4 regions of the Paenibacillus sp. FSL K6-1096 genome follow, and region 1 is predicted to be linked to each of the others. Evidence: riboswitches for the same ligand, from Rfam matches in the RefSeq annotation. Region 1 holds a riboswitch; each other region holds the start of a gene.
What was found. A riboswitch is a leader RNA that binds a small molecule or an ion and turns the genes downstream of it on or off. The one in region 1 is predicted to bind thiamine pyrophosphate.
Positions count from the first base shown of each region.

Region 1 (7,867 bases):
ATAGATCGTGTCGTTCTCCGTCACGGTGCCGATACTGGCAGCCTCCGCCTTAGAAGGCGGGACCACAAACAGACTCATCGTGATGGACAGTACAATGGATGCGATTAGAACGGGAACAAGCAGGCGGTTGCGTTTTCTTTTCATTCCTCATCTCCCTCTCATGGTTACCCTGCGCTTAAGCTTAACACTCTACCAACACACATCGCCGACAGAATCTATGACCTTTGACTTTGATAGGGAAACCGGTTTCCCCACTAAAAATTAACACGCCCATGTATGCGCTGTCAAGACAAATCCGCGAACTTCGCTGCAAAAAAATCATCCGCGAAAAATGCTGTTCTGCGAAAAAACCAAAAACGCGCGTTCAGGCAGGAGAGCTGGGCAATTTGTGTGTACATCTGGCCCGCAGCACCAACGCCTGCGTAATGTGGTCGGTTTTTCGATTACATTCGGCCCACGCTCCGCTCCCGGTCCAATTGTGATCGGTTTTTCGATCACATGCGGCCCAGGCGCCGCTTCCGATCCGATTGTGGTCGGTTTTTCGATTACATTCCCGCCCATACGCACCCGCACCTAACTCCACAAAAAAACCTCCTTCACCGGAATGAAAGAGGCTCTTGTCTGACTGGTTATACTGTTATGCGTTAAGATCCGTTAGTGACGGTGCGCCCTTACTTAAATACCGGCTCGCGGAACTGGGCCAGCTTGGCGGCGGAATCCTTCTCCACATCGGCGTGCAGGCTGTTGCCGTGGGCGTCCATGGTTACGATCGCTGCGAAGCCGTCCACCTGCAGATGCCACATCGCTTCAGGAATGCCGAATTCCATGAAGTCGACCCCGTTCACCTTCTTGATGCATTCCGCATAATATTGCGCCGCTCCGCCGATCGCATTCAGGTAGACTCCTCCGTGTTCGCCAAGCGCCTTCAGCGTCTTAGGACCCATGCCGCCCTTACCGATCACGGCACGGATGCCGAACTTCTTGATAATATCGCCCTGGTACGGCTCCTCCCGGATACTGGTGGTCGGGCCGGCCGCCTTCACATGCCAGCCCTCGTCATCCTTCAGCATCACCGGTCCGCAGTGATAGATGACCGCGCCATTCAGATCCACCGGCGTGTCGTGATCCATCAGGTATTTGTGCAGCGCATCGCGGCCGGTATGCATCTCGCCGGACAGAATCACCACATCGCCGACACGCAGGCTGCGGATATCCTCCTCGCTGATTGGTGTCGTCAGGCGGACCTCACGCGAGCCGCTGGCCGGGGCAGAGGCTGCCACAGCCTGTTCCGCATCAGCCGCTTGTGTGCCTCCAGCCAGAAGATCCGGCGCTGCCGGAATAGTTACATCCTCTGCAACGACAGCGGATGCCCCGCTGTCCTGCGCAGCAGCTACCGCCACAGGCTCAGGCGTCGGCTTGGCCGTCTCCCCTTCTACAGAGATGCCGGTGCCGCTCTCATAGAGCCATTCCTGAATGTCTCCGGTGGCTGGATTAACAAGAATCCCCTGGCGGCGGAAGGCCCAGCAATTGTAGGCTACAGAGACGAAAAAGCTGGCCGGCAGCCGGTTCATGACGCCGATTTTGCAGCCCAGCAGGGTGACTTCACCGCCGAAGCCCATCGTGCCGATGCCCAGCTTGTTGGCATTCTCCATAATATACTCCTCCAGCTTGGCCAAATCCTCGTTCGGATTCACATCCTCCACACTGCGGAACAGCTGCTTCTTCGCCAGCTCGTAGCCCGTTGTGCGGTCGCCGCCGATGCCTACGCCGATGAAGCCTGCGCTGCAACCCTGGCCTTGGGCCTGAAAGACCGCATGCAGGATGCATTTGCGTATACCGTCCAGGTCGCGGCCGGCTTTGCCCAGCCCCTCCAGTTCTGCCGGCAGACTGTACTGGATGTTCTTGTTCTCGCAGCCGCCGCCCTTCAGAATCAGCCGGACATCAATGCCCTCTTCCTCCCACTGCTCAAAATGAATCACCGGTGTGCCGGCCCCCAGATTATCCCCGCTGTTCTCGCCGGTCAGCGAATCCACGGAGTTGGGCCGCAGCTTCCCGTTCTTCGTCGCGCGGATGATCGCGCTGTGAATATCCTTCTTCATCTCTATCTGATTCACGCCCACCGGCGTATGAATAATAAAAGTCGGCATCCCCGTATCCTGGCAGATCGGCGATACTTGCTGCTCCGCCATCCCGATATTCTGGGCAATGGTGGTCAGCGCCAATCCCGAACGTGTGGCCTGGTCCTCCAGTGCGCGGCCTTTGGCTACCGCCCGGCGCACATCACCCGGCAAATTCGTGGAGGTCTCTACGATCAGATTATAAATGCTCTCTTCAAACTGCTGCATCTTCATTCAGTCTCCTCTCCAACTGTGTAAGCCTGCCTTAACTCTGGTACAATCAGTTATTATCATATCATATTAAGACACACATGAAAGGGGTTACTTCAAAATTGAACTACCATTTCTCCGCCTACCTGTACCGGCTGCAATATATCCAGCGCTGGAGCCTCATGCGCAGCACCGCCCCGGAGAACGTGGCGCAGCATTCGTTCCAGGTTGCCCTGCTGGCGCACATGCTGTGCACCATCGGCAATGTCCGCTTCAGCCGGTCGCTGAACGCCGACCGGGCGGCAACGATGGCGCTGTTCCACGACGCCACCGAGGTCTTCACCGGCGATATCGCCACCCCGGTGAAGCATAATAATCCGCTGCTCCTGTCCAGCTTCCGCGAGATGGAGCAGGCAGCCGCCGACCGGCTGGCCGCCATGATCCCGCCGGAGCTGGGCGCTGTCTACGCACCGCTCCTGCAGCCTCAGGCCATCCCGCCCGGCTCCCCGGATGCCGGGCTGCTCCGCTACGTCAAGGCAGCCGACATCCTGGACGCCTATCTCAAATGCGTCTGGGAGACCGCCGCAGGCAACCGTGAATTCGCCTCCGCCAAAGAGCAGACCGCCGCGAAGCTGCATGCGCTGGCGATGCCGGAGATGGAGTATTTTCTCACCCATATGGCGCCAAGCTTCGAGATGTCTCTGGACGAGCTGTCGTCAAGCATGAACCAGGGGGACCTGTAACACAAATAACCCGCCTCACGGCGGGTTGAAGCTTACATTAGTCAACTCAAGACATCGCCAGCGGCTCAGACAGGATATCCCAGTCCTTGAATACCGGCTCAAGTCCTTGTTGGCGCAGCATCTCCACGACCTCACTCACACTGCGGCCATCCGAGATCTCAAACTGCGGGGTTCCGCCTTCCAGCGAATGCCCGCCTACCTCGGTGGACACACCTGCCGACATCTTTGTGATGCCGAGATGAACCAGATGATCCCGCAGCGCAGACGGCTCCCGCGTGGACAGGGAGATCCCGGAGCGCGGCAGGAACAGCCGGTAGGCCAAAATAATCTGCACCAGCGCACGGTCGCTGACATCACTTGCCGGATTGTGCTCCCCCAGGTACGGGCGGAATCTGGGAATCGCCAGCCCGATCTCACACTCGGGGTACTTGTCCTGCAAATACCGGGCATGGAGCGCTGTCGCAAGCGCCTCCCGGCGCCACTCGTACATGCCGAGCAGTGCCCCGATATTGACGGAGCGGAACCCGGCCTGGCAGCCCCGTTCAGGCGCATCCAGACGGTTGCGGTACACCCGCTTGGGTCCTTTTATATGAAGCGCCCGGTACGTCTCCTGATGATAGACCTCCTGATAGAGCGTCAGCCCGTCCACACCTGCCTCCCGAAGATCCGCATATTCCGCTGTGGAGAGCGGGTTCACTTCAATGCTTACAGAAGAAAAATAGCGGCGCAGCACCTCCACACACTCCTTCACATAACTGGCCGGACTGTCCTTCCGGGATTCCCCGGTCAGAATCAGAATGTGGCGCAGACCTGTGGCGGCAATGACTTCTGCCTCGCGGGCGACCTCGTCCAGGGTCAGTCTTTTGCGCGGATAATCATAGATCGAGCTGAAGCTGCAATAGGTACAATGGTTCACACAAAAGTCCGCGAGATACATCGGGGTGAAAAGCTGCATCACATGCCCAAAATGCATGCGCGTCAGCCGGTTCGCCTTCTGCGCCATCTCCTCCAGATAAGGCTCCGCCGCCGGAGACAGCAGAGCCATCAGTCCCTCTTCATCGACCTGCTCTGCACGCAGCGCCCGCTGCACATCCTCCGCCGTATACCGGCTCCACAGCGTATCGTAAGGAAGCTGCTCCAGCCGGGTCACCGTTTCATAAAAGCTCATATCCTTCCTCCCCTTCCATCGTTCAGGCCAGAAATCCGGTCAGCGGCGAAGAGGCGGACGCCGTCTCCTCCACCGGTCCCAGTCCGGCCAGGTAAGCCTTGCGCCCTGCGGATACCGCCTCACGGAAGGCTTCAGCCATCAGCAGCGGATCTTTGGCTGTCGCAATCGCTGTGTTCAGCAGAACCGCAGCTGCACCCATCTCCATAGCCTCCGCCGCCTCAGACGGCCTGCCGATTCCGGCATCCACAATGACAGGCAGATCCGTCTCGGAGATCAGGATACGGATCAGCTCCTTGGTTTGAAGCCCGCGGTTGGAGCCGATCGGCGCACCCAGCGGCATAACGGCGGCTGCTCCGGCGGCCTTCAGCCTCAAGGCGGCAGACAGGTCAGGACTCATATAAGGCAGCACCACGAAGCCTTCCGCGGCCAGAATTTCTGTCGCCCGGATCGTCTCGGCATTATCCGGCAGCAAATATTTCTGGTCGTTAATCACCTCGATCTTCACCCAATTGCCGAGCCCCGCCGACCTCGCTAACCGGGCAATCCGTACCGCTTCCTCAGCAGTACGCGCACCAGATGTATTGGGCAATAAGGTCATATGGGATGGAATATGGAGGACGATGTTGTCCTGGCTCTGCGGGTCTACCCGGCGAAGCGCCACCGTAATGACCTCTGAACCGGAGCGCGCGATGACTTCAGGAATAAGAGTGTTCCTGCTGTATTTGCCGGTGCCAATGAACAGCCTGCTGCTTAGTGTCACACCGCCAATGATAAATGGATCTTGCATATTAACGCCTCCCGGAAGATGTGTGTATGGAACCTTAATGAATGCAATGCCCAAGCTCTAACCCCCGCCGACAAAATGAACCAGCTCCACCCGGTCCCCCTCATTCAGCACAATATCCCCGTACATCTCTCTGCCGGCCAGCTCGCCGTTCAGCTCCACAATCACCAGCTTCCCCGCCCACTCGGGCCGGGCCAGCAGATCGGCCAGTGTCCGGCAGCTCTCCTCAACACTCTGCGTCTTTCCGTTCACCGTTATATTCATGCTTGATCACCTCCTTTACCGAGTGCCTGAGCCGGACCCGGCACATCAGCCTGCCCGGATGCCCTATGAATGGCTTCCCTGTAAGCCCTGGCCGCCGCAGCAGGGTCCTTAGCCCCGCAGATCCCCGACATGACAGCAATACCATCCGCCCCTTGGGCCAGCACCGCTCCGGCATTGCCTGGAGTAATGCCGCCGAGCGCAATCAGCGGAACGCTGCTTCTGCGGACGGCCTCCGCCAGCTGCTCCAGCCCGCGGGCGGCCAGTCCGGGCTTGCAGTCCGTCGGGAATACATGCCCGTACAAGCAGAAGTCCGCCCCCTGCCGTCCGGCCTGTGCCGCTTCCTCTGCAGAGTGGACCGAGCAGCCCAGACGCAGGCCGGGTGCTATGCTGCGGGCAGCTACCGGCGGCAGACTGTGCCAGGCCAACTGTATCCCGCCAGCACCGGCGGCCAGCGCCACATCGATCCGGTCGTTGATGACTAGCTTCGCCGGGGGAACCCCTGCGCCGAGGATCAGCTCCACAGCTGCCAGGAGCTCCCGGGCGGGCATTGATTTTTCCCGCAGATGGATATAATCCACCATAGGCTGCACCGCTGCGGCCAGTTCCGCCAGTGCTCCGGGAGCCATACGCCCGTCTGAGATCACATGAAGCTCGTACAACATCTTCACCCCGCCCCCTGCTTCATTCCCACAACACAAAAAAGACCGCCTCCCATAAGGAAGCAGTCTCCGAACACAAGCAGGAATCCCGGACTGGCCGCATCTTCCCGCTGTATCATTCGTTCTCCACTTCCCTACGCTGGTATAAACCAGATCAGGTTCAAAGGGTCCGGACCATTACGCCCGTCTCAGCCTTGCGGCACCCCTAGTGATCGTTCTATGCAATTATGTGCTCTTGCCTTTTGTATATTAGCACATTATTCCTGTTAGGGCTATCCTTTCATGCTAACAAATGCTCAGCAAACTGACGACATTAATGGAGTGAATGCTAAATATCTATTCCAGGGTAGACGCTTCAGCTTTATCCACATTTTCCTATGTACAGCAAACAAGCCAGCCTCCCGGCTGGCTTGTTCATTTCCTCTATTCAAACGGCATCAGCCGTTAACAACCTCGCCGCCATTCACATGAATCACCTGTCCGCTGACATAGGAAGAATCGTCGGAGGCTAAGTAGACGTAAGCAGGAGCCAGCTCCTCCGGCTGTCCCGGGCGCTTCATCGGCTGGGTGGCACCGAACTCGCTGACCTTTTTCGCATCAAACGTGGATGGAATCAGCGGGGTCCAGATCGGTCCCGGTGCAACCGCGTTCACACGGATACCCTTCTCGGCCAGATTCATCGACAGCGAGCGGGTGAAGCTGAGAATTGCTCCCTTGGTGGACGAATAGTCCAGCAGCTGCGGGCTGCCGCGATACGCCGTGATGGACGTCGTGTTGATGATCGTGGAGCCTTGCTTAAGATGAGGCATAGCCGCCTTGGTCAGATAGAACATGGAGAAAATATTGGTCCGGAACGTCCGTTCCAGCTGCTCCGCTGTAATGTCCTCAATATTATCCTGCGGATGCTGCTCGGCCGCATTGTTGATGAGGATGTCGAGCTTGTCGAGTCCCTCAACCGTTTTATTAATCAGATCCTGGCAGAAGGCCTCTACCCCGATGTCCCCGGAGACCAGAATACACTTCCTGCCCTCCTGCTCCACCTGGCGTTTGGTTTCTTGCGCATCGTCATGCTCGTTCAGATAAGAGATTACAACGTCCGCACCCTCCTTGGCAAAATGCACGGCAACCGCGCGCCCAATCCCGCTGTCGCCTCCGGTAATGAGCGCAGCCTTCCCCAGCAGCTTGCCTGCTGCCTTGTAGGCCGCTGTCTCAAACTTCGGGAGCGGGTTCATCTCACTCTCGATGCCCGGACGCTGGTCCTGCACCTGCGGAGGTAGTGTCTTCGTCTGTTCTTTGCTTGTGTCTGGCATAATCCATTCTCCTTTCGCTGTGTACATGATAGGGTCTAATCCTGTTAGCATGGCTTAAGGTCTGGTGTTTATGCATCTTGACAGCCTGTTTCTGAACCGCTGTACGTTATGTTAATTACCCGCTCGGCAGCCAGCCAAACAGGCATGTAAGGAACAGTTAGAAACCGAATATTATCTATAAACGGGAAGGGGGATGACCTATACTTTGTGCTGATAGATAACGTGTTCACTGGAGGGGCTTCAGCTATGGGGAATGATAGGTTGCTATTGACTAACGCGACAGTAATCGATGGAACCGGACAACCGCCGCTATATAAGGCAAGCATAGAAATTACGAACGGCCGAATCGCCACTATTGCACAGCACGCGGAAGGATTAACGGAGTCAGACAACGTTACAGGATTGACCTGAGGGGACTTACGGTTCTGCCGGGATTCATCCACTCCCATGCCCACACCAGCTTCAAATACATACAGAATAAGCCGCTTCACGGGTATGACACCGGGTATCTTGCTGCTTGCCTCTCCGAAGGGATCACTACGATCCGCGATGAAGGAATGACTACGGCAGCAACGATTGAAGACGTGATTACACATACGAATAAACTGAGTG
Region 1 covers NZ_CP150274.1:5,920,704-5,928,570, reverse strand. The annotation lists gene MHI24_RS26115 (carbohydrate binding domain-containing protein) at 1-144, opposite strand, end outside; gene MHI24_RS26110 (fumarate hydratase) at 672-2,345, opposite strand; gene yfbR (5'-deoxynucleotidase) at 2,450-3,070, shown strand; gene thiH (2-iminoacetate synthase ThiH) at 3,117-4,238, opposite strand; gene MHI24_RS26095 (thiazole synthase) at 4,261-5,025, opposite strand; gene thiS (sulfur carrier protein ThiS) at 5,083-5,286, opposite strand; gene MHI24_RS26085 (thiamine phosphate synthase) at 5,283-5,948, opposite strand; TPP riboswitch at 6,060-6,162, opposite strand; gene MHI24_RS26080 (SDR family oxidoreductase) at 6,383-7,255, opposite strand; gene MHI24_RS26075 (amidohydrolase family protein) at 7,630-7,867, shown strand, end outside.

Region 2 (7,867 bases), 890 kb from region 1:
CCACAGGCTGGATGTGTGCGGAAAACTGAACACGCCGCCAGAAAGCAGACGGCTGAAGAGCGATGGGGGGGCCGCATAGAGAGGGAGCGAGTCCCCCCAACCATTCACCGTTCAACAGATTTACCTCTATCGTCCCGCAAATTCGCTCTCCAGAAGCTGGGCGAAGCTCCGGGTCGTCTTGCGGATCTGCTGCGCTCCGGCAATGGCCGAGATCACAGAGATCCCGTCCGCTCCGGCGCGGATGACCGGGGGAGCATTGTCCACGGTGATTCCGCCGATCCCTACTACAGGAATAGACAGTCCGCAGCGCCGCAGCTCCTCAATGACTGACGTTCCCCGGACGGCCTGGGCATCGTCTTTGGAGTTAGTAGGGTACACTGGGCCGACCCCCAGATAATCCGCGCCGTCTGCGATTGCCTGCTCCGCTTCCGCCAGGCTGTGGGCAGACACCCCGATGATCTTGTGATTCCCCAGCCGCTCCCGGATCAGCCGGGCGGGCAAATCGTCCTGGCCGACATGAATGCCGTCCGCATCCAGCGCGGCAGCCAGCTCCAGATCATCATTGACGATAAAGGGAATCTGATGGGCATGGCAGATCTGCCGGAGCTGCTTCCCCAGTGTGAGCCGGGCGGTGCCGGTAAGGGCGGCAGGACCCTTTTCACGGAATTGGAACAGGGTAATCCCGCCCTCTGCCGCTGCTGTCAAGGTGTCTGCCGGAGAGAGCCGGCAGTTGACGCTGCCCATGATGAAGTAGAGCTTCAGCAGTCTGCGTATTTCTTCGCTGTTGATCCGGCTCACCGCTGATCCCCCCTTGACCGCACACGCTTTCCGTATGCAAAATGATTGGTCGGCCCCTGGCCTGCCCCGATGCTCAGACTGTCCTCAATGGCCGCTTGAATGAAATCCTTGGCTAACTGGACAGCATCCGGCATGGAGCGCCCGCCCGCCAGCGCTGCCGTGAGCGCCGCCGAGAAGGTGCAGCCGGTACCGTGGGTATGCCGGGTCTCGATCCGCGGACTGGACAGATACTTGAATTCCTGCCCGTCGTAGAGCAGATCCACTGCTTCATCTCCCTCCGGGCCATGCCCGCCTTTCAGGATGACATATTCCGGTCCCATCGCATGAAGGACTCTGGCCGCTTGCTCTCTGTCCCCGTGGCTCCGAATCTTCATGCCGGTCAGCATCTCGGCCTCCGGAAGATTGGGCGTGATGGCAAGAGACAGCGGCAGCAGGCTGGTAATCAGCGCCTCCACCGCTTCCTGCAGCAGCAGCTGAGAGCCGCCCTTGGCAACCATGACCGGATCGATTAAGAGCTGCTGCTGCCAGCCGAATTGCTTCACCTTGGCGGCGACCACGCGGATAATCCCGCTGCTGAATAACATCCCGGTCTTAATGGCATCCGGCGGCAAGTCGCTGCCGACCGCTTCAAGCTGTGCCGCCACCGCTTCAGGGTCCAGCGGATAGACTCCGTGAACGCCAAGCGTATTCTGTGCAGTAATTGCGGTCAGCGCGGACATGCCATACACGCCCAGCTCCTGAAACGTCTTCAGATCCGCCTGAATCCCTGCACCTCCGCCGCTGTCAGACCCGGCGATGGTCAATGCTTTGCTTATACTGATGCTCATCTTGTGTACATTCTCCTTTGGCAAGTAAGGTTCTATTGTCCAAGCAGGACCAGCCGGGAACGGCTGCTATAGAGCTCCGGCGTTACCAGGGACAGCTGGTTCAGGAATTCAATCTGGAAGCTGCCCGGACCCTGTCCCTCCGCCGCTTCAGCTGCAAGCTCGGCAGCTACACCATAGAACGAGAGGGCTTCGGCTGCAGCCTCCAGCGCGTTACCGCTGCTTACAGCCAGGAATGCACCCACCACCGCACTGAGCAGGCAGCCGGTGCCTGTAACCTTGGTGAGGATGGGATGGCCGTTGCTGGCAATATAAGTGCGCGTGCCATCTGTAATCACATCCTCTTGGCCGGTAATGATCACAACGCAGTTCAGCTTTTGCGCAGCCTTGACTGCTAAGGCTACAGCATCGCCCTCGCCTGCCCCGGCATCGACGCCTTTGCTGGCCCAGCTCTCCCCGGCGACGTTGGCCACCTCGGCGACATTGCCGCGCAGTGCGGTGAGCTGTAGCCCGCCCAGCAGCTTCGCGGTTACCTCCGTGCGGTAAGCGGTAGCGCCTGCACCGACGGGATCAAGCACCAGCGGGACGCCCTGCCGGTTCGCCGCCTGCCCGGCTTTGAGCATGGACGCGATAGCAGCATCATTCAGCGTGCCGATATTCAGCACAACGGCTCCGGCCATTGCAGCCACATCCGCGACCTCTTCAGGCGCATCGGCCATGAAGGGGGAGGCCCCCAGGGCAAGCAGCCCGTTCGCAGTGAAGTTCGCGACTACGATATTCGTAATATTATGGACCAGCGGGTTGGTCTGGCGTACCTTGGTTAGAAATGACATCATGATTCCTCCTGTTAAGGGTTATTAGGTTTATTCTGCCAGATTGACAAAAGCATCCTTACTGCCGCCATCCCCAGCCAGCAGGCCGCTCTCCTTCAGCCACTTGCCGACCTTCTCCCAGGACTCCTCCTCCTGGTGGCCGAAAGGCTGTGTGCCTGCATCCATTAGCGGGAGCAAAATCTCCAGGCTGCGCTGCTCAATCGCTTCATCCAGCGGGGCGGTGTCTTCCTGATGGGCAAGCAGCAGCTTCAGGGCCGCGTCCGGGTTCGCGGCGACGAATTGCTGGCCTTTGCGGATGGCCTTCACGAACCGGCTGTACTCGTCCCGGGATTTCTCTAACCCTTGCTCACTGGCGACCAGCACCAGCTCATAATAATCTGGAACTCCATAGTCCACGGGGTTGAAGGAGCGGACCGGGTGGCCTTCCTTCTCCAGGATCAGCTGCTCATGGTTGATGAAGCCGCCCATAATTCCGTCCACGCGGCCGGTGGAGAGCGCAGGAACCAGATCGAAGCCGACATCGGCCAGCTTCACTGTTGCCGGATCTCCGCCGTCACTCTTCACCATCGTATTGAGCATGGCTTCATACAGGGGAACAGAGGAATATCCGGCCTGCTTGCCCGACAGCTCGGCAGGGCGGGTGATTCCGCTGTCCTCTGCAACCATGAGATGGTTCAGCGGGTGCCGGACCAGGGCGGCGATGGATTGAACCGGAATCTGCTCATCTCTGGCCAGCAGCACCTGCGGCTGATAGCTGAGCGCCAGATCCACTTTGCCGGCTGCAACAAGCTTCAATGCGTCATTCGTGTCAGCAGGCATCTGAATGTCCACGTCCAGCCCTTCTTCGGCAAAATAACCCTCAGCCTGTGCCGCATACAGGAAGGAATGGACGGCGTTCGGATACCAGTCGAGCATAATGGACAGCTTGTGTGCTGCTCCGCCGGTCCCGGCTTCGGGGGCGGCAGAGGCTTCTGCCTGAGAGCCGGAAGCCTCCGGCTGATCCGGATTGCCGCAGCCCCCCAGAAGCATAAGCGCAAAGAGCATTAATGCATAGATCAGACAATGGAATGGCCTCGATAAGCTGCTTTTAAGATAGCGGTTGTAACGGAATGGGGTCATAAATAACGTCCTCTTTTCTTCAGAATAATCTTCTCCAGCCCGGCGACACACAGGAACAGCGCAATGCCCATAACAGATAGCAGCACCACCGCCGCGAACATCTCGGCGCTATGCAGATTCCCCGCCATCCGGCGGCTGAAATAGCCGAGTCCCCGGCTGCCGCCCAGCCATTCCCCGAGCGTTGCACCGATCACACAATACACCACCGACAGCTTCAGTCCGGAGAACAAGGAGGGCAGGGCCAGAGGCACGGCCACCTTGCGGAGGATCTGCCAGCGGTTCGCGCCTAATGTCAGCAGCAGGTGGCTGTAAGCATCCGTATTCTTGGACAACCCGTCATAAGCGCCGATAACCACCGGGAAAAAGGCAGTCAAAAATACAATTGCCACCTTGCTCCACAAGGTATAGCCGAACCACATGATGAACAGCGGGGAGAGGGCGATCAGCGGCACGGTCTGGCTCATAATCAGCAGCGGATACAGCGCTGTGGCCAGCGGACGGAACAGGTGCATAAGCGTTCCCAGCAGACATCCGCAGATTACGGATAGTGCGAAGCCTGTGAGCACCTCCAGCAGCGTGGCAGGAAGATGCAGGCCGAACAGCAGGCGGCGGTCTTCGATTAATGCCACCCAGATGGCGGACGGAGCAGGCAGAATAAACGGGGGAACCAGGCCCAGGCGCGCCACCGTCTCCCAGAGCGCAAGCGTCAAGCAAGTAAGCAGGGCAGAGGGACCGTAACTCCTGAGCAGTCTTCTAGCTGCGGTGTTCATACAGCATCAGCTCCAGATCCCGCCGCAGCGCGGCGAATTGCGGTTCATAGCTCAGGCTGTGATGGCGCGGGCGGGGAAGCCCGGGGGAGTATTCCCGGATTCCGTCCCCGCTCCGCCCGGTCATCAGATAGATCCGGTCGCTGAGCAGCAGCGCTTCCTCCAGATCATGGGTGATGAACAGCACGGTTTTGTCCAGCTCAGACCAGAGCTCCAGCAGCCAGAGCTGAAGAGAGCGCCTGGTTATGGCATCGAGGGCTCCGAACGGCTCATCGAGCAGCATCAGCTCATTCCCGGCAGCGACCGTACGCAGGACTGCCACCCGCTGGCGCATCCCGCCGGACAGTTCATGCGGATATGCGGCTTCTGCCTCCGCCAGCCCGAAGCGTTGCAGCAGGGCGCGGATCTCAGCCGTAGCTGCTGCTTTGGAGCAGTGGCGCTTCAGCTCCCAGGGCAGCAGGCAATTGTCCAGCACCGTTCTCCAGGGCAGCAGCAGATCCTGCTGCGGCATATATGCGACTTGGCCCAGTCTCGCGGCCGCAGAGGCTGTAACTTCCCCGTTCATCGTAACGGTGCCGCTGCTTGGCTCCAGCAGGCCGGCGATGATGCGGAATAAGGTGCTTTTGCCGCAGCCGCTGGCCCCGACAATTGAGATGAACTCCCCGCGGCGCACCTGCATGGAGAGCCCGGAGAACACCGGAGGGCCGGATGGGGGAGCGCTGAAGGTATAAGCGAGATTGGAAATATTAATCATAAGACCGGATGCAGCCCTCCTCGGCATGGGATAACAGCCATACGAACAACAAAAAAGCCCCGTTCATTCCCGGAGGACATGAATGGGGCTGAAGGTACAGTCAGCTGCGGCGGCAGAACGCACGGCACTACTACACTCTTCTGCTCCACTTCCCTCCGCTGGCATGACCCAGATCAGGTTCCAAGGGTCCGAAGCGCAAGCTTCGTCTCAGTCGTCCGACTCCCCTAGTGAAAAAACAGGTGCTATTGAATTCGTAATTGGTACTTAATATACCATAAAATTCCCGGTTGTAAAGAGCCTTCGGTCAGCGCGCGGTGAGGCCGGTAACAAATAAAGTGACGATTCCCCGGGAGATATCCAGCTTGGAGGACTGATGCCGCTTCTGCTCATACAGGTACAGGTCCGGACTGAGTACAGCGATCAGCGCCGGACTGGCGAACGCCGGATCAATGTCGATAATTTCCCCGTTTGCCGCAGCCCGCTGGAGCAGAACACTCATAATTCCTCCCAGCCGCTGGAAAAAAGGATGCTCAAACTGCGTCAGCTGTTTCTTCCCGGTGAACTCGGATTTGATCATATTCAGCAGCTCGGCATATTGCTCAATGAAATCAGCCACCTGCTCTATGCTGTGCTGCAATTGTGCAAGCGCAGGCTCTTCAGCTGGAGCGGCAGCCACCTGCTGCTCCAGACCGGACAGGAACTGATCTGCGCTCCCCTTCAGCAGGGCCGAGCAGATCTCTCCCTTATCCGTAAAGCGGCGGTAGAGTGACCCTTGTCCAATCCCCGCGCGTTTGGCAATGCTGTACATGCTGACGGCTTCCAGGCCGCTCTCGTTGAACAGCTGGCGGGCGGCTTCGAGTATCCGCTCGACATAGGGATCGGCAGGCCCCCGTGTGTTGTCATCAGCTGGCGGCATGGCTTCTGGTTTCTTCATGACGTCCCCTTTCAGAAAATGAATGATCAATTTACTGAAAAACAAATAAAAGAATTGACAGAACGGACAATTGTCCGTAGACTATAAAATGCAACAACGGACAGTTGTCCGTTCACCCATTATATAGATAAACCTGCCCGCCGGTCAATGCAGCCCGCGGACAGCGCAGGAGGAGAAGAGATATGGATCAGACCTTGAAGCAGGACGCGGATTTCCGCCTGTCCGGCATTCTGGTGCCGCTGCTGGCGATCATTGCCGGCGTATTTATGGTTGTTCTGGACAGCACGGCAATGAATGTGGCCCTGTCCAGGCTGGTGGTGGATTTCAAGACGGATTTGCATACGCTGCAATGGGTGGTGACCGGCTATATGCTGGCCCAGGCTTCAGTCATTCCGCTCTCAGGCTGGCTGTCTGACCGGTTCGGAGCCAAGACGGTCTTCCTGACAGCGGTTATTGTTTTTACTATAGGTTCTATTCTGTGCGCGACCCCGAGCAGTGCAGAGTGGCTGATCGCCTTCCGTGTCCTTCAGGGGCTGGGCGGGGGCTGTGTTCTCCCGGTCGGGATGGCCTACGTCTACAGGCTGGCACCGAAGAGCAAGGTCGGCGTGGTCATGGGAATTATGGGGATTCCGGTGCTGTTCGCCCCGGCAATTGGCCCGGTGCTGTCCGGCTGGCTGGTGGAATATCATTCCTGGCGCTGGATCTTCCTGATCAATATTCCAATTGGCATTATCTGTGTGCTGATCGGGCTGCGCAAGCTGCCGGGTGCGGCGAAGAGCGCTGTCCCGGGCATGGATAAGTTCGGGATCATTCTTGGGCCGCTGGCATTTGCTTCACTCACCTACGGGGTCAGCCAGGGGGCGCAGAGCTGGACCTCAGGCAAGACGCTGACCGGCCTGCTGCTTGGAGCCGTTGCCCTGATCGCCTTCGTGATCGCCGAGCTGCGCTCCAGAACACCGCTGCTGGAGCTGCGGATTCTGAAGTCCGTTGACTTCACAACCGGCATTATCGTCCAGTGGATTGCCCAGTTCGGCCTGTATGGCGCATTGTTCCTGCTGCCGCAATTCCTGCAGCAGGCCCGCGGCTTCGGTGCCTTCGATACCGGACTGACGCTGCTGCCGCAAGCCATTGCCTCCGGCCTTATGATGCCGATCGCCGGTATTCTGTTCGACCGGATCGGGGTGCGCTGGCTTGTCGTCTGCGGACTCAGCCTGGTCTCCGGCGCATTATTCCAGTATTCCCACGTCGATCTGAACACGCAGAGCCGCGATCTGATCCTGCCGCTGATTATGTGCGGTGCCGGTATGGGAATGATGATGATGCCGATGAATACGCATCTGCTGAACAAAGCGCCGAGCCACCTGGTGAACCGGGTCACTTCGCTGACCAATTCGATGCAGCAGGTTATTACATCACTTGCCGTATCTACACTGGTTACGATTCTTACGGCAAGAACAACGGCCCGTGCGACTGAGATGAAGGAAGCGGCAGCCGCAGCCGGCCAAAGTGCCGCCGGAGCCTCCCAGGGAGCCTTGCAGCTGGCGAAGCAGACCGTTCTGTCCCAAGGCTTCGCCGATACCTTCCATATTATGATGTTCGTAGCTATGGGGGGCGCCGTGCTTGGACTTCTGCTCCGCCGGGGCCGCAAATCCGCAGGCGAACACCAGAAAGAGCGGGCGGTGGCTGAGATCCCGCACGGATAATTGTCATAGCCCAGAAAGCATAGAGCAGCGTTTCTCCTGTTAAGGGAGGGGCGTTGTTTTTGTGTTGTACCGTGATGCCAACAAGCATTTCGGGGTAAGCTAAACTAGAAAATGGAATATGTTATAAATCCGATT
Region 2 covers NZ_CP150274.1:6,807,646-6,815,512, forward strand. The annotation lists gene thiE (thiamine phosphate synthase) at 127-798, opposite strand; gene thiD (bifunctional hydroxymethylpyrimidine kinase/phosphomethylpyrimidine kinase) at 795-1,625, opposite strand; gene thiM (hydroxyethylthiazole kinase) at 1,658-2,455, opposite strand; gene MHI24_RS29855 (ABC transporter substrate-binding protein) at 2,486-3,574, opposite strand; gene MHI24_RS29860 (ABC transporter permease) at 3,571-4,344, opposite strand; gene MHI24_RS29865 (ABC transporter ATP-binding protein) at 4,328-5,095, opposite strand; TPP riboswitch at 5,229-5,331, opposite strand; gene MHI24_RS29870 (TetR/AcrR family transcriptional regulator) at 5,400-6,029, opposite strand; gene MHI24_RS29875 (DHA2 family efflux MFS transporter permease subunit) at 6,212-7,732, shown strand.
Region 2: linked by a shared signal. The riboswitch ahead of MHI24_RS29865 (ABC transporter ATP-binding protein) and the one ahead of MHI24_RS26085 (thiamine phosphate synthase) in region 1 are both predicted to bind thiamine pyrophosphate.

Region 3 (7,867 bases), 1.8 Mb from region 1:
CCGCCCGCCTTCAGGAGGATGGATTCACCAGATTTTTCCTGGATAATAAGGAGCTGGAGTCTCTCTATTACGGGGAAGGCTACTGCGTGTCCCATGAGAAAATGGAGCGCAGCTACCTGCCGTTCGCAGCCCATGTGCTGTTTCCGCGGGAGAAGGACCACGATTCCTTCCGCCGCTTTTCCCGGGTGAACAATCTGCCCTGCCGTCTGGAAATGCCCTTCCAGTCTGCCGGCTTCCGCATTCTCTCCACCGATGTGTTCCTCTGCCCGTTCGAGCTGGGCTTCCTGACGCTTAGAGTCGCTATCGAGGAAGAGGATCTGCCCATCAGTACCGCACTGGAGTTCGCTGACCGCTTCCGTACGCTGGAGGATGTCTCGTATAAGGATGAGCATACGTTCATTCATTGTAGTAAGCAGAGATTTGACCGTGTGGAGGATTTCGTGTTCAAGCATCTCGTCACTGTACTGGAGCCGTTCCTGGACCCGGCGGAGACCAATGGCGCTTATTTCGAGACTCTGCCCTTCTTCGTGGATGAACGGATGCTGGTGCAGGCCTTCTATGGGCTGAATCTGCCCGAGGGGCAGGATGGGATCAGCACTGAGCTGCTCTACCGGGCCTCTCAGGTGGATGGGCTGGACCTGGAGGGCCGGCCTTACATCAGCGCCAGTAATCCTGACTATATCAAGCAGTATACCCGTAACCACGGGTACAGCCGCTGGGCACCGGACACCTATTATATGACCAACGAGCAGACCTTCTGCTGTGTGAGCCGCGCGAGGCCGGATATCGCCACTCAACTGGTGAATCAGATGTACGGAGAGTATTATTACGGGCTGCTGCTGAATATTTTTCACAAAATCGTGCTGCTCAAGCTCGCCAATCTCCACTCCCGGCTGCGCATCAACCACGACAACGACGAGATCGAGAATCTGATTTTCCTGATCAATAAATTCTCGGCCAAGTTCTATTTCCTGGAGCTGATTACGCAATCGCAGGGGCGGGAGATTTTCTATCAATTGCGCAAGGTGTACGGCAACGATGCCCTGTTCGATGAGGTGAAAATGACGCTGAACGACCTGTTCCAGTATCAGGACAAATTCCAGGCCAAGCGCCGCGATACGCTGCTGATGGTGTTAACGGTCTTCACCGTGGTCAGCGGCATCTATGGCATGAACCAGGTGATCGAGGATCTGAAGGGCAACATCGACTGGAGCGTAATGCTGGAGTACTCCCCCTTCGAGTACCTGGCGCTCTTCCTGACCTTCTCGGGCATCGCAGTCAGCCTGTTCCTGACGCTGAGAGAGGCTTGGGTCACCATCAAGAGCCGCCGCAAGAAGCGGCATTATGCGAAGGATTAGGCAGGCTGCTATGGACAACCGCGGGGCTGCCGTCTATAATACACCGTAAGAACATAGCAATACCCGTGAACTTCATAAGAACCAGGGGGGCTGGAATTGGCCGGCTGAGAGTGTATCCCATAAGATACTGACCCTTATACCTGATCTGGATAATGCCAGCGTAGGAATGTTGAATCAGCACAGCGCTGTAACAGCCTGGAGTTGAATCCCCTCACGCAAGTACAGGCGTCCCGGTCTCCGGGACGCTTTTTTGAAATATAAGAATTTATATGTTCCACACGATAACTTATCCTTATATTTCGCGCTGAAACAGATCCGTCCTTCTAGGACGGCAAGCCGTTTCCACTTGGTGGTATTGGTTATACTGAATGTTGGCAGAACAGGGATTGCTGGAAGGAGAGAGAAGAGAAATGGGAGTCAAAAAAACAGTCACACTACTGCTCAGCTCCATCCTGCTGCTTACCGTAGCGGGCTGCGGAGGCGGGAACAACAGCGGGAATGCCGGAGCCAGCGCGCCTGCCGCCGGGAACAGCACGGCCGCCCCTGAAGCCAGCGCGGCGGCGACCGATGCGCCCAAGGCGCTCACCCCGGTCAAGATCGCCCTGGACTGGACGCCGAACACGAACCATACGGGCCTGTATGCAGCGAAGGAGCTGGGCTATTACGCGGAGGAGGGCCTGGACGTGGAGATTGTCCAGCCGGGCGCGGCCGGAGCGGACACGATGGTGACCTCGGGCGAAGCCCAGTTCGGCATCAGCGCCCAGGAGGCGCTCACCCTGGCCCGGCTGCAGGATGTGCCGCTGGTGTCGATTGCTGCGATCATTCAGCATAACACCTCCGGCTTCGCGGCTCCGAAGGACCGCAACATCAAGACGCCGAAGGACTTCGAGGGCAAAACCTACGGCGGCTGGGGCTCGCCTGCGGAAGAGGCAGCCATGAAGGCAATCATGGACCCTGAAGGCGGGGATGTGTCCAAGGTGAAGCTGGTGAATATCGGCGAGGCTGACTTTTTCACAGCGGTGAAGCGCGATATTGATTTCGCCTGGATCTTCTACGCCTGGACCGGGGTAGAGGCCGAGCTGCGCGGCGAGCCGCTGGATATGCTGTACCTGAAGGATTACGCGCCGCAGCTGGATTACTACACTCCGGTACTGACGACCAGCGAGAAGGAGATCGCCGAGCATCCTGAGGTAGTCAAGGCCTTCCTTAAGGCTACATCCAAGGGCTATCAGTACGCTATCGACAACCCGGAGGAAGCCGCAACAGTCTTGTCCGATGCTGTACCGGATCTGGACCCTAAGCTGGTGCTGGCCAGCCAGAAATGGCTCAGCCCGAAATATAAAGACGATGCCCCGCGCTGGGGAGAGCAGAAGCTCGAAATCTGGAAGAATTATGCCGACTGGATGTATGGCCTGAAGCTGCTGGATAAGCCGCTGGATGCGGAGAGCACGTTTACGAATGAATTTTTGCCGGAGCAATAATGACCCGTATAACGGGAATCTTATTCTTATACTGAGAGGAATGATTCATCATGGCTAACACACTGCTGAGCATTCAGGTAATTCCGAAGACCCCGAACAACGAGGATTCTATCCCTTACGTAGACACGGCCATCGAGGTCATTCAGAAGTCGGGCGTGAAGCATCAGGTGAACCCGCTGGAGACCACGATGGAAGGCGAGCTGCCCGAGCTGCTGGAGATTGTCCGTGAGATGCATGAAGCGCTGATCGCTTCCGGCAGCCCAAGTGTGATCTCGCAGATCAAGATCGCCCACAATCCGGGCGGCATCAGCATGGATAAGCTGACGGAGAAATACCGGCCGTGAGAGGCACCTGGAAGCTAGTGTGGCCGCCCGTTGTGGCGGTCCTCTTTTTTGTGGGGATCTGGCAGCTCTCGGTCATACTGTTCGACATCCCGGCGTACCAGTTGCCCAGCCCTGCGGATATCGCGCGTGAGTCCAGGAACAACGCCGCCGGAATCTGGGAGCATACCGCCGCCACCCTGCGGCTGACCCTGATCGGCTTCCCGGTCGGCACCGGCATCGGCCTGCTTACGGCCCTGCTGCTGCATCTGCTGCCCTGGCTGAAGCGGGCAATCTATCCGCTGCTGATTCTCAGCCAGAACGTGCCTTCCCTTGCGCTGGCCCCGCTGCTGATTATCTGGTTCGGCTTTGGCCTGCTGCCCAAGATCATCCTGATCACCCTCGTCTGCTTCTTCCCGGTGGCTGTTGCAGCCATGGGCGGGCTGGCTCAAAGTGACCGGGTGATGATGAATTATATGAAGATGGCCGGGGCGGGCAAGTGGCAGATCTTCACCAAGCTGGAGCTGCCGGGCTCGCTGCCCTCCCTGTTCTCTGGCCTCAAAATCTCGGCCACCTACGCCGTCATGGGCGCGGTGGTTGCCGAGTGGATCGGCGCCGACAAGGGTATCGGCTACTATCTGCTGCTGCAGAAGGCCTCCTACCGTGCGGACCGGATGTTCGTAGGGATCGTCATCATCGTACTGCTGAGTCTGGTGCTGTTCGCACTGATTGCCCTGCTGGAGCGGTGGCTGGTGCGCTGGAAGCCGCGCAAGGAAGCATAACCCACAAGAATGGAGGCGGACCGGAGTGTCTGAGCTTACGAGGATTGAACTGGAGAAGGCGGACGGCGACGCACGCCTGTATAGAGGGAGCTTGCCGCCTGCACTTGAAGTCAGCGGCATCAGCAAGTCGTTCAAGCACCGCCGCCGGGAGACGCAGGTGCTGGATCAGGTGTCCCTGACCGTGGAGCCGCAGGAATTCGTCTCCATTGTCGGCCCGTCCGGCTGCGGCAAAAGCACGCTGTTCCACATCATCGGCGGCCTTACGCTGCCGGATGCCGGAACCGTGAGCATGAACGGGCTCGCGGTGACCGGGCAGCGCGGCCGGATCAGCTATATGCCGCAGCAGCCCGCGCTGTTCCCGTGGCGGAGCATAGAGGACAACGTCCTGCTCGGTGCGGAGCTGGAAGGCGGCTCGGCGCCGCCGGAGCTGCGCAAGGCCGCGCGCCACTGGCTGGCGAAGGCCGGCCTCGGCGGCTTCGAGCGGGCCTACCCGCACATGCTGTCCGGCGGGATGCAGCAGCGCGCCGCCTTCCTGCGGGCGATGCTCGCGCCGCAGGAGCTGATGCTGCTCGATGAGCCGTTCAGCGCGCTGGACGCGCTGACCCGCGAGCAGATGCAGCGCTGGCTGCTGGAGCTGTGGGAGGAGAACCGCCGCTCGGTGCTGTTCATCACCCACAATATTGAAGAGGCGCTGCTGCTCTCCAGCCGCATCTACGTGTTCTCCGGGCGTCCCGGCTCGGTCCTCCACACGGTGGAGGTGCCGTTCCCGCGCCCGCGCCGCGAAGAGATCGCCGATACGCCGGAGTTCCTCCAGCTCAAGCGCCAGCTCTCGCGCTGGATGCGCGAGGAGCAGGAGAAGAGCCGGAGCTAAGAGGGCTGTTCGGTGGCTCCTCGCGTTCGTTACTTAGCTGGAACGGTTACGCCCTTTGCCTTTGCTACGCGTATCTGCAAGGCGTTCTTGACTTGGCACCACCTGTAGTCTGTAGCGGCATCACTCTGCCTGATTGTATTTCCTGCAATAGATTCGGCAATCATCCAGGTAATATTCCAATCTGCTGTATATCGTACAGCAGATTTTTGTTTATTTGCCCAAAAACACCACTTTCGCAGACTTCTACTGTACAGAATACAACAGGTTCGAGTCTGCTGCGGATTCAGGGGACATCTGTTGTATAAAATACAGTCGGGCTAACCATTCCACCCATAGCTGTATTTCGTGCAATTAAAAACAGCCAAAAGCATAGTTTGTCTGCTATAACTGTAATTGGTACAACTAAATTAGCCCCATATGGGCGAAAACCAGGATATCCAGTTAGTTTAATTGCACCAAATACAGCTATATGGAGTTTCGGCGGTACATCAGACGATTTAGTTGTACAGAGTGCATGTAGCACATCTCATCATATAGCGAAACTGTCCGTTTAAGACCTGGCTTCCCACACACATTACACATCCTGCACTTTTGTACACTCACTGTCCGCTACCTCCTGCCCTACAACCAGCCCTGCACCTTATACACTCACCGTCCAACACCTCCTGCCCTACAATCAGCCCTGTACCTTTGTACACTCACTGCCCGCCTACGCCCCCTACATCCACCCCTTCTCCTCCGCCAGCCGCACCGCTTCGATCCGGGTCTTCACCTCCAGCTTGCCGAGGATCTCGGAGATGTAGTTGCGGACGGTGCCGTAAGAGAGGTGAAGCGCCGAGGCGATCTCACTGGCGCTCCGTCCGGCTCCCGCGAGCCGCAGAATCTCCCGCTCCCGCTCCGACAGCGGATTCTCCTCGCGCAGGCTGCCGAAGACCAGCTCCGGCGATACCTCCCGCCCCCCGTTAACCACGCGGCGGATCGCCTCCGCCAGCTTGTCCACCGGCTCATCCTTCAGCAGATAGCCCTGAATCCCGGCCTTCACCCCGCGCTCGAAGTATCCGGGACGGGCGAAGGTGGTCAGGATAATAATCTTGGTGGCACTGCCCCGCGATTTCAGCAGCTCTGCCACCTCCAGGCCACTCATCAGCGGCATCTCGATATCCATCAGGCACACATCCGGCTGAAGCCGCTCAATTAGAGCCAGCGCCTCCGCCCCGTCCCCGGCCTCGCCCGCCACCTCCATATCGTCCTCCAGCTCCAGCAGTGCTGCCATCGCCCCGCGCAGCAGCCGCTGATCTTCAGCGATTATGATGCTGATCATGCCGTCTCCCCATCCTTTCTGTCCTTGACCGCTCTGGGTACCGTCACTGTCAGCAACGTTCCCCCGCTGGTCCCTGGCCCCAGCGTCAAGGAGCCGTCGATCAGGGCCAGCCGCTCAGCCATCCCCTTCATGCCGTTGCCGTCCCCGCGCCCGCTCGTCCCGGAACCAGAACAATCTACGCCGATTCCGTTATCCTCCACCGTAATCCGCACCTCGCCGGGCAGCAGCGCGATACCGATCCGGCACACATCCGCACCGCTATGCTTGACGATGTTGGTGACCCCCTCCTTAATGCAGAGGCTTAAGATATTCTGCGTCAGATCAGAGACGCCCGGCAGCGCGGCATCGCCCTCTACCTCCAGCGTAATCTCGGCGCTGCGCAGCATCTCTTCCGCCGCTGCCAGCTCCTCGGCTACAGTGACCGCCCGCATCTCCGAGACCAACTCGCGCACCTGGCGCAGCGCGGCCCGCGAGGTCCGCTGGATCTCACGCGCCTCCGCCTGCGCCCGCTCGGGATTCTTCACCACCATTTTCTCAATAAGCTGGCTCTTCAAGGTAATCAGCGACAACGTGTGCCCCATCGTATCATGCAGATCCCGGGCGATGCGCATCCGTTCCTCGCGCTTGACCATTTCCTTAATCCGCTCATTGGCCTGATCCAGCTCCTTCTCCAGCACCCGCCGACGGTTAATCGAGCGGATACCGAAGGGAGTGATCAGCATCATCAGCACGAAGGGCAGCATGAACAGGATATCGAGGCCGTGCATCTGCGGCAGGTAGAACAGACCCACCAGTCCGATCAGCACGGCGGCGAACACTGCCAATGCCCGCTTGAAGCGGCGCACATCGGTATACCAGCCGATGAAGTTACTGGTGAAGAAGCCCATATAAAAGTTGTAGGGACTGTAGACAACAGTTAACACGACAATAATCAGTAACTGCAGCCCCAGCCAGGCCGTATACGCCTTCTCGGTCACCCAGTAGAGCTGGCGGTACGCCACCAGGAACAGCAGCAGCAGCGCATACCCTCCCATCAGCTTGTAGCCGCTGTAGCCATCCAGGTTCAGCACCGGGAACACCAGATAGATCAGCCAGATATAGGGGAAGAAACCGATCTTTTCGGGAAAAACCCGGAACTGCTTACGCGCCATTATGGATTACACCGCTTCCTGTTTTTTTCGGATATAAACCGATAATAACATAAATACGGCCAGGTAACCGGCCAGCAGCAGCATGGCCTTCCACTGCGGGGCCTCTCCCGCCACAATCGCCCAGGCTCCATCTCCGTAATTGTAAGACGGCAGCCAGTGCCCGATCTTCTGCAGCAGCTTCGGCATAATCTCCAGAGGCATCCACATGCCCCCGGCCACCGCCAGCCCCATATAGAGCACATTGCTCACCCCGCTGGCCGTATCCACCCGCTTCATCGACCCGATAATCGTACCCAGCGCCAGAAAAGGCAGCGCCCCCGCCAGCAGCCACACCCCGCTAAGCAGCCACTGCGCCGCCGTCAGCGACACCCCGTTGATCAGATACCCCGCTGCAAAAATACATAGGATCGAGAACAGATGCATGACGCTCTGGCCGAACATTTTGCCGATAAAATAGACTGAGGACGGCAGCGGTGTAATCCGCATGAACGTATTCCAGCCCATAGTCTGCTCCTGCACCAGCCGGATGCCAAGCGTCATAATCGCCGAGCCCATCACACTGAAGGCCGCCATCGACATCAGA
Region 3 covers NZ_CP150274.1:4,129,133-4,136,999, reverse strand. The annotation lists gene MHI24_RS18460 (hypothetical protein) at 1-1,358, shown strand, start outside; TPP riboswitch at 1,432-1,542, shown strand; gene MHI24_RS18455 (ABC transporter substrate-binding protein) at 1,769-2,839, shown strand; gene MHI24_RS18450 (MTH1187 family thiamine-binding protein) at 2,890-3,183, shown strand; gene MHI24_RS18445 (ABC transporter permease) at 3,180-3,941, shown strand; gene MHI24_RS18440 (ABC transporter ATP-binding protein) at 3,985-4,812, shown strand; gene MHI24_RS18435 (response regulator transcription factor) at 5,531-6,133, opposite strand; gene MHI24_RS18430 (sensor histidine kinase) at 6,130-7,284, opposite strand; gene MHI24_RS18425 (ABC transporter permease) at 7,291-7,867, opposite strand, start outside.
Region 3: linked by a shared signal. The riboswitch ahead of MHI24_RS18455 (ABC transporter substrate-binding protein) and the one ahead of MHI24_RS26085 (thiamine phosphate synthase) in region 1 are both predicted to bind thiamine pyrophosphate.

Region 4 (7,867 bases), 2.1 Mb from region 1:
TGGAGCTGGCGGCGCTGTATGACCGCGAGGGAGCGGATGAGCTGGTGTTCCTGGACATCTCCGCTTCGGTGGAAGGCAGAGCGACTATGATCGAGGTGGTCCGCCAGACGGCTGGAGAGATCGCGATTCCCTTCACCGTCGGCGGGGGGATCTCAACCCCGGACGATATGAAGCGGATTCTGCGCGCCGGAGCGGACAAAATCGGCATCAACACGGCCGCGGTCAATAACCCCCAGCTGATCCTGGAGGGTGCGCGTCGCTTCGGTTCCCAGTGCATTGTGCTGGCGATGGACGCCAAATATAATGAAGCCTGGGGCGAATGGGAAGTGTATACCCACGGCGGGCGCAAGCCCACCGGTATCCGGGCTCTTGCCTGGGCCAAGGAGGCCGAAGCGCTGGGAGCGGGCGAGATTCTGCTGACCAGCATGGATGCCGACGGCACCAAGGACGGCTTCGATCTGAAGCTGACGGCGGCGGTAAGCGATCTGCTGAGCATCCCTGTCATAGCGTCCGGCGGGGCCGGAAGAATTGAGCATTTCTATGATGTATTTACCGAGGGCCGGGCGGATGCCGGACTTGCTGCTACGATTTTCCATTATAAAGAGATTGGCATTCATGACCTGAAGACTGATCTGAAGCAAAGAGGGGTAGAGATCCGATGAGCGAGGACAAGAAGGACATAGCACAGCGCCAGCAGGAAGCGGTGGAGGGCATCCGCTGGAACGAAGCGGGGCTGCTGCCTGCGGTAGTTCAGGATGCGCGTACCCTGGAGGTCTTAATGTTCGCCTATATGAATCCTGAGTCGCTGGAGCGTTCCCTTACGAGCGGCCAGACCTGGTTCTGGAGCCGTTCGCGCAGCGAGCTGTGGCATAAGGGCGGAACGTCAGGCAATACGCAGGCGATCACCTCGATTCACTATGACTGCGACAGCGACACGCTGCTGGTGAAGGTGGTGCCGGAAGGCCCGGCCTGCCACACTGGGGAGAATAGCTGCTTCTACCGCGAGATTCCGCTGGATGCACCGGCGGCCGTAACGGAAGCTCCAGGCGCTGACAGCGGCCGCTTCGCGGTACTGGGTGAGCTGGAGCGTGTGATTGCTGAGCGCGAGGCGAACCGTCCTGAGGGGGCGTACACCACTTATCTGTTCGATAAGGGCGTGGACAAGATTCTGAAGAAGGTCGGGGAGGAAGCCTCCGAGACGATTATTGCCGCCAAAAATAAAGATAACGCTGAGCTGCGTCTTGAGGTCAGCGATCTGATCTATCACCTGCTCGTACTGCTGCAGGAGCGCAAGCTGCCGCTGGATGAGATTCTGGATGAGCTGAGCGCCCGTCATGAGCGGCCCCGCCGCGATTAGGAGGGATGAAGCCGGTATGCATATCGATTATCATACCCATCATGAGCGCTGCGGCCATGCCGTAGGGAAGCTTGAAGAGTACGTGCAGCGCGGCGTGGCCCTGGGGCTGACGCAGCTTGGGCTGTCGGATCATCTGCCGCTGATTCATGTCGATCCCGAGCATTATTATCCCGAGATGGCGATGCCGCTTGCCGAGCTTCCGCGTTATGTGGAGGAATGCCTCACGCTGAAGGAGCGTTACCGCGGAACGATTGAGCTGCGGGTGGGGCTGGAGGCGGATTATATCGAGGGCTATGAGGAGCAGATCCGCGAGCTTTTGGCGCCGTATCCCTGGGATTATCTGATTGGCTCGGTGCATTTCCTGGGCGAATGGGATATTACCGATCATAGGCAGACCCACGGCTGGGAGGGCCAGGATGTAATGCAGGTCTACCGCCGTTATTATAAGGCTGTACAGAAGTCGGCGTTATCGGGATTATATGATATTATAGGACATATGGATGTCATCAAACGGTTTGGATATGGGCCGGTGTCTCCTGAAGAGCAGGCGGAAGCCAGAGCACTGGAGCTGGACACGCTGAAGGTCATTGCAGATTGCGGAATAGCGATGGAGCTGAATGCCTCGGGGCTGTTCAAGCCCTGCGCCGAGATGTTCCCGGCCGGGCATGTGCTTGCTCAGGCATTCGAGCTGGGCATTCCGCTTACACTGGGCTCTGACGCGCATGATCCTATGAAGCTTGGGGACGGCTTGCCGGAAGCCCGGAGAATGCTCTGGCAGACCGGCTTCCGTGAGCTGGCCGTCTTCGAGGGACGCCGCCGCAGCTCCGTGCCGTTTGAAGTCTAAATTGAATCCCAGGAGGGTATTATGCATCATCAATTACGGATTTTTTCCGGTTCGTCGAATCCGAAGCTGGCCGCTGACATCGCGGAGCGCCTTGGCGCACCGCTGGGCCTGGTCAAACTGACACGTTTCAAAAGCGGCGAGATTTATGTGCATTATGAAGAGAGCATCCGGAACTGCGACGTATTTTTGGTGCAATCCCTGGCTCATCCGATTAACGAGCTGTTCGTCGAGCTGCTGGTGATGATTGATGCCGCCAAACGCGCCTCGGCCAGAACGGTGAACATTATCGTTCCGTATTACGGGTATGCCCGGCAGGAGCGCAAATCGGCCCCGCGTGAGCCCATCTCCGCCAAAATGGTCGCCGATGTGCTGACGACTGCTGGCGCGACCCGGGTGATTACCATCGATCTCCATGCGGCGGCGATTCAAGGATTCTTCAATATTCCGGTGGATCATCTGACGGCGCTTGACCTGATCAGCGGGTATCTGAAGGTGAAGGGGCTGAGCGATCTGGTGGTGGTCTCCCCGGATGCGGGACGCGCCTCCATGGCCGAGAAGCTGGCCAGCCGGCTCGATTCCCCGTTCGCCATTATGATTAAGAAGCGTCCGGCCCACAACGAATCGGTGATTACACATGTCATCGGCGATGTGGAGGGCAGAACGCCGATCATTATCGAGGATCTGATCGATACCGGAACCACGATCGTGAACGTGGTCGAGGGACTGAAGGAGCGGGGCGCCCGGAACAGCATTGTCTGTGCAACGCACGGCCTGTTCTCCGGGGATGCGCTGACGCGCATGGATCACCCCAATATCGATGAGATCGTCATCACGGATTCTATCGCCCTGCCGGCTGAGCATTCCAGCCGATTCGCGGTGCTCTCGGTCGCTCCCATGCTGGCCGAAGCCACGAGAATTATCATCGAGGGCGGTTCCATAGACAAGCTGTTCAGAGACGCGGGGATTTAACGCCTGCGTCTCTTTTTTCTGCCCATAGACTCGGCCGGACTGCCGGAGAAGCCCTGTGTTCACCTGTCTATGAGAAACACAGCTGCGAGGCTGCAGCTTTTCAAGCTTTTACCTCCCCCTCAGCCTTCTCTGAGATTGAGAATCTCCCTGCCACATGTGGTATACTGTGTGAAGACAGACAGCCGGAACCGTAAATGGAAACGAACAGGCAAGGCTGGGGAAGCTGATTAAGGGAGGTGTCTTGCTTCCATGATGGAGATAACTTCAGAGCATACCGCAGAGGACCTTAAGGTCATTCCGGTGACTCTGGATGCGAATTTCTTCTTTGAACGAGCCGTGCGGTCGCTGGACCGCTTTCAATATGACAAGGCATTAAAGAATTTTCGCAAAGCTGTTGAATATGAGCCGGATAATCCGGTGAATCATTGCAATATGGCGGGTATATTATCGGAGATGGGGAATTATACAGAGTCGAATAAGATTCTGGCCCATGTCCTGGAGAAGATTGATCCGGCCATGACCGAATGCCATTTCTATATGGCTAATAACTTCGCGAATATGGAAAGCTTTGAAGAAGCGGAGCGCGCGCTGGTCACTTACCTCGAAGAGGATGCCAGCGGCGAGTTCATCGCTGAATCGGAGGAGCTGATGGAGCTGCTGCAATATGAGCTGAACCGTCCGGCTCCGCTGGTGCGCATCCGCAGCCGCGAAGGTGCCTTTGAGCATGACAAGGCCCGCAGTCTGCTGGAGGAGGGCAAATTCCCCCAGGCGGTGGAGCTGCTGGAGGAGATTACGGCGAGCACGCCGGACTTCCTGGCGGCACATAATAACCTGGCGCTGGCCTATTTCTACATGGGCCGGTTCGCCAAATCGCAGGAATGCCTGAACGAGGTGCTGAAGCAGGACCCGGGCAACCTTCATGCGCTCTGCAACATGGCGATCTTCCTGCAGTATGCGGGCGAGAAGGAGCAGCTGGAGCCTCTGCTGGCGATGTTGGAGGCGACTGTGCCGTTCCACCAGGAGCATGTGTTCAAAATGGCGACCACGATGGGCATCCTGGGACGGCATGACGCGGCTTACAGCCATTTCCGCCGTCTGCTGAAGGATGAGGAGGTCTCCGGCGATGCCGGGCTCTACCATTACTGCGCGGCGGCGGCGAGCAACAGCGGCCGGTACAGTGAGGCGCTGCGCTGCTGGAGGCAGGCCGCCAAGCTGGACCCGGACTCGGCTGTGCCGGCGTTCTTCCTGGCCCAGCTTCAGCAGGCACAGGGGGAAGGCCGGTCCATGCCTGCGGTCAGCTACAATTACCAGCTGCCCTTCCAGGAGCAGCTCAAGCAGTGGAAGGGCCAGCCCGGCCGCTTCACGGAAGAGGTGCGGAATAACCCGCTGCTGCGCGCTTCATTCTTCTGGGCGCTGCGTTACGGGGACGCCTCCACGAAGTTTCAGGTGACCGAAGCCCTCCGCTGGATTGAGGACGAGGAGCTGTCCGGGTCGCTGCGCGGCGTGCTGGAGGAGGAGCTGCTGCAGACGGACCGCCTGCAGGAGGCAGCCTTGTTCAGCCTGCAGCGGCTGATCGGGGGTCACCGCGAGGAAGCGGGCGCCCCTCTTGAGAACCAGGAGCCGGCTGGCGGCAAGCTGCCGGGAACGGGTGGCTTGCCGCCATCCACCACCGGAGTGTAAACTGTGCATGATACTTAACCCACTTACAAGGAGGCCAATGCAAATGTACAAGACGATTGTAATCGGAACAGGCCCGGCCGGGCTGACGGCCGCGATTTATCTGGCGCGCGCGAACCTGAGCCCGCTGGTCATTGAAGGCTTACAGCCTGGCGGACAGCTGACAACGACGACAGAAGTGGAGAACTTTCCAGGCTTCCCTGAAGGCATTCTGGGACCGGACCTGATGGACAATATGCGCAAGCAGGCGGAACGCTTCGGCGCTGAGTTCAAGAACGGCTGGGTGGAATCGGTTGATTTCTCGCAGCGTCCGTTCAAGGTGACGGTTGACGGGATGGGTGTGCTGGAAGCGGAATCGGTGATTATCTCGACCGGAGCATCCGCGAAATATCTGGGCATTCCGGGCGAGCAGGAGAATGTGGGACGCGGGGTCAGCACGTGCGCAACCTGTGACGGCTTCTTTTTCCGCGGCAAAAAGATTGTCGTGGTCGGCGGCGGCGACTCCGCCATGGAGGAGGCCAGCTTCCTGACCCGCTTCGCCTCTAATGTTACGCTGGTTCACCGCCGTCCGGAGCTGCGCGCCTCCAAGATCATGCAGGACCGTGCACGCGATAACAGTAAGGTATCCTGGGCACTCAACCGTACCCCGGTCGAGATTACCGTGGGCGATACCGGCGTGAAGGGAATCACCGTGCTGAACAACGAGACCGGCCAGACCGAGCTGCTGGAAGCCGATGGCGTGTTCGTGGCGATCGGGCACACTCCGAATACCGCCTTCCTGGGCGGGCAGATCAACACGGATGCGAACGGGTACATTATCGTGAAGCCGGGCACGACCGAGACGAATATCCCCGGTGTCTTCGCCTGCGGCGATGTGCAGGATAACCGGTACCGCCAGGCGATATCGGCAGCCGGAACCGGCTGTATGGCCGCGATGGATGCCGAGAAGTACCTGGAAGGCAGCATGGTGCATGACTGGAGCGAATCGCTGGACAAATAGGTTTTGAATAATTAAGGGTTTACAATATTTACTGTAACAGGTAGAATACACTCAATTAGATAAGATATCCGCTAGGGGAGCCTGAATAGGCTGAGACGGGAAAATTGAATTTCCGGACCCTTGAACCTGATCTGGATCATACCAGCGTAGGAAAGTGGAGCCGGACCTGTTTGAAATGCAGTCTTATTAGGCTGCTTCTTTGGATAAGCCGCTCCAGGTGGAGCGGCTTTTTGACGTGCAGGAATCCATGAATTCTTCGGCTCAATCTGCTGTATGACCTCTTATCTGATTAGCTCATAAGCCAAGAGGAGGAGATAGGAATGTCAGTAAGGATGAAGAACGAAGCGGTGGATCTTTCACAGTTCCCCGCAAGCCGTAAGGTGTATGTGGAGGGCTCGCGCCCGGATATTCAGGTTCCGATGCGGGAGATTAGCCTTAGCCGAACCGAGGGCGTTGCCGGGGATCAGGAGAATGAACCGCTGCGTGTCTATGACACCAGCGGTATCTATACCGATGCTGCGCAAGCGGCCGATATCCGCACAGGGCTGCCGCCGCACCGTTTGCACTGGATACAGGAGCGCGGTGATGCCGAGGAATACCTGGGGAGAGAGGTGCGGCCCGAGGATAACGGCATCCGCGGGAGCAAGCCGCCTGCAGAAGCATATCCGGGACTGCAGCGGAAGCCCCTCCGGGCGCAGGCCGGGCGCAATGTAACGCAAATGCATTATGCCCGGCAAGGAATCATTACACCGGAAATGGAGTTCATCGCGATCCGCGAGAATACCCGGCCGGAATTCGTAAGGGATGAGGTTGCTGCGGGCCGGGCCATTATTCCGGCCAACATTAATCACCCGGAGAGCGAGCCGATGATCATTGGCCGCAGCTTTCTGGTGAAGATCAATGCGAACATCGGAAATTCGGCAGTCTCTTCTTCCATTGAGGAGGAAGTAGAGAAGATGCGGTGGGCTACCCGCTGGGGAGCCGACACCATTATGGATCTGTCCACCGGCGCGAACATTCATACCACCCGGGAATGGATCATCCGCAATTCACCTGTGCCTGTCGGCACGGTGCCCTTGTACCAAGCCCTGGAGAAGGTGAATGGCATCGCGGAGGATCTAACCTGGGAGCTGTACCGCGATACGCTGATTGAACAGGCGGAGCAGGGGGTGGACTACTTCACCATTCATGCCGGGGTGCTGCTGCGCTATATCCCGCTGACCTCCCGGAGAATGACCGGTATTGTATCGCGGGGCGGCTCCATTATGGCTGCGTGGTGCCTGGCCCATCAGCAGGAGAACTTCCTGTACACCCACTTTGAAGACATATGTGAGATTATGAAGAGTTATGATGTGGCCTTCTCGCTGGGGGACGGACTGCGGCCCGGCTCCATTGCCGATGCTAATGACGAAGCCCAATTCGCCGAACTGGAGACGCTGGGAGAGCTGACGCTACTTGCCTGGAAGCATGACGTTCAGGTGATGGTAGAAGGCCCGGGGCATGTGCCGATGCATAAGATCAAGGAGAATATGGATAAGCAGCTTGAGATTTGCCGGGAAGCCCCCTTCTATACGCTGGGGCCGCTGACTACGGACATTGCGCCAGGGTATGACCATATCACCTCGGCTATAGGGGCCGCAATGATCGGCTCGATGGGTACGTCGATGCTGTGTTACGTAACGCCCAAGGAGCATTTGGGCCTGCCGGACAGGAATGATGTACGCGAAGGCGTGATTACCTATAAAATTGCTGCACATGCCGCAGACCTCGCCAAAGGTCATCCGGGTGCGCAGGACAGGGACGATGCTTTGTCCAAAGCGCGGTTCGAGTTCCGCTGGCGGGATCAGTTCCATCTCTCCCTGGACCCGGAAAGAGCGCTCGCGTATCATGACGAGACTCTTCCGGCAGAGGGGGCGAAGCAGGCGCATTTCTGCTCCATGTGCGGCCCTAAATTCTGCAGCATGCGAATCTCGCATGAACTGCGTAACAGCTATAATCTAAGCAAATCGCTGTCATTCTA
Region 4 covers NZ_CP150274.1:3,837,322-3,845,188, forward strand. The annotation lists gene hisF (imidazole glycerol phosphate synthase subunit HisF) at 1-662, shown strand, start outside; gene hisIE (bifunctional phosphoribosyl-AMP cyclohydrolase/phosphoribosyl-ATP diphosphatase HisIE) at 659-1,357, shown strand; gene hisJ (histidinol-phosphatase HisJ) at 1,374-2,201, shown strand; gene MHI24_RS17200 (ribose-phosphate pyrophosphokinase) at 2,223-3,170, shown strand; gene MHI24_RS17205 (tetratricopeptide repeat protein) at 3,420-4,850, shown strand; gene trxB (thioredoxin-disulfide reductase) at 4,894-5,847, shown strand; TPP riboswitch at 5,911-6,017, shown strand; gene thiC (phosphomethylpyrimidine synthase ThiC) at 6,180-7,867, shown strand, end outside.
Region 4: linked by a shared signal. The riboswitch ahead of thiC (phosphomethylpyrimidine synthase ThiC) and the one ahead of MHI24_RS26085 (thiamine phosphate synthase) in region 1 are both predicted to bind thiamine pyrophosphate.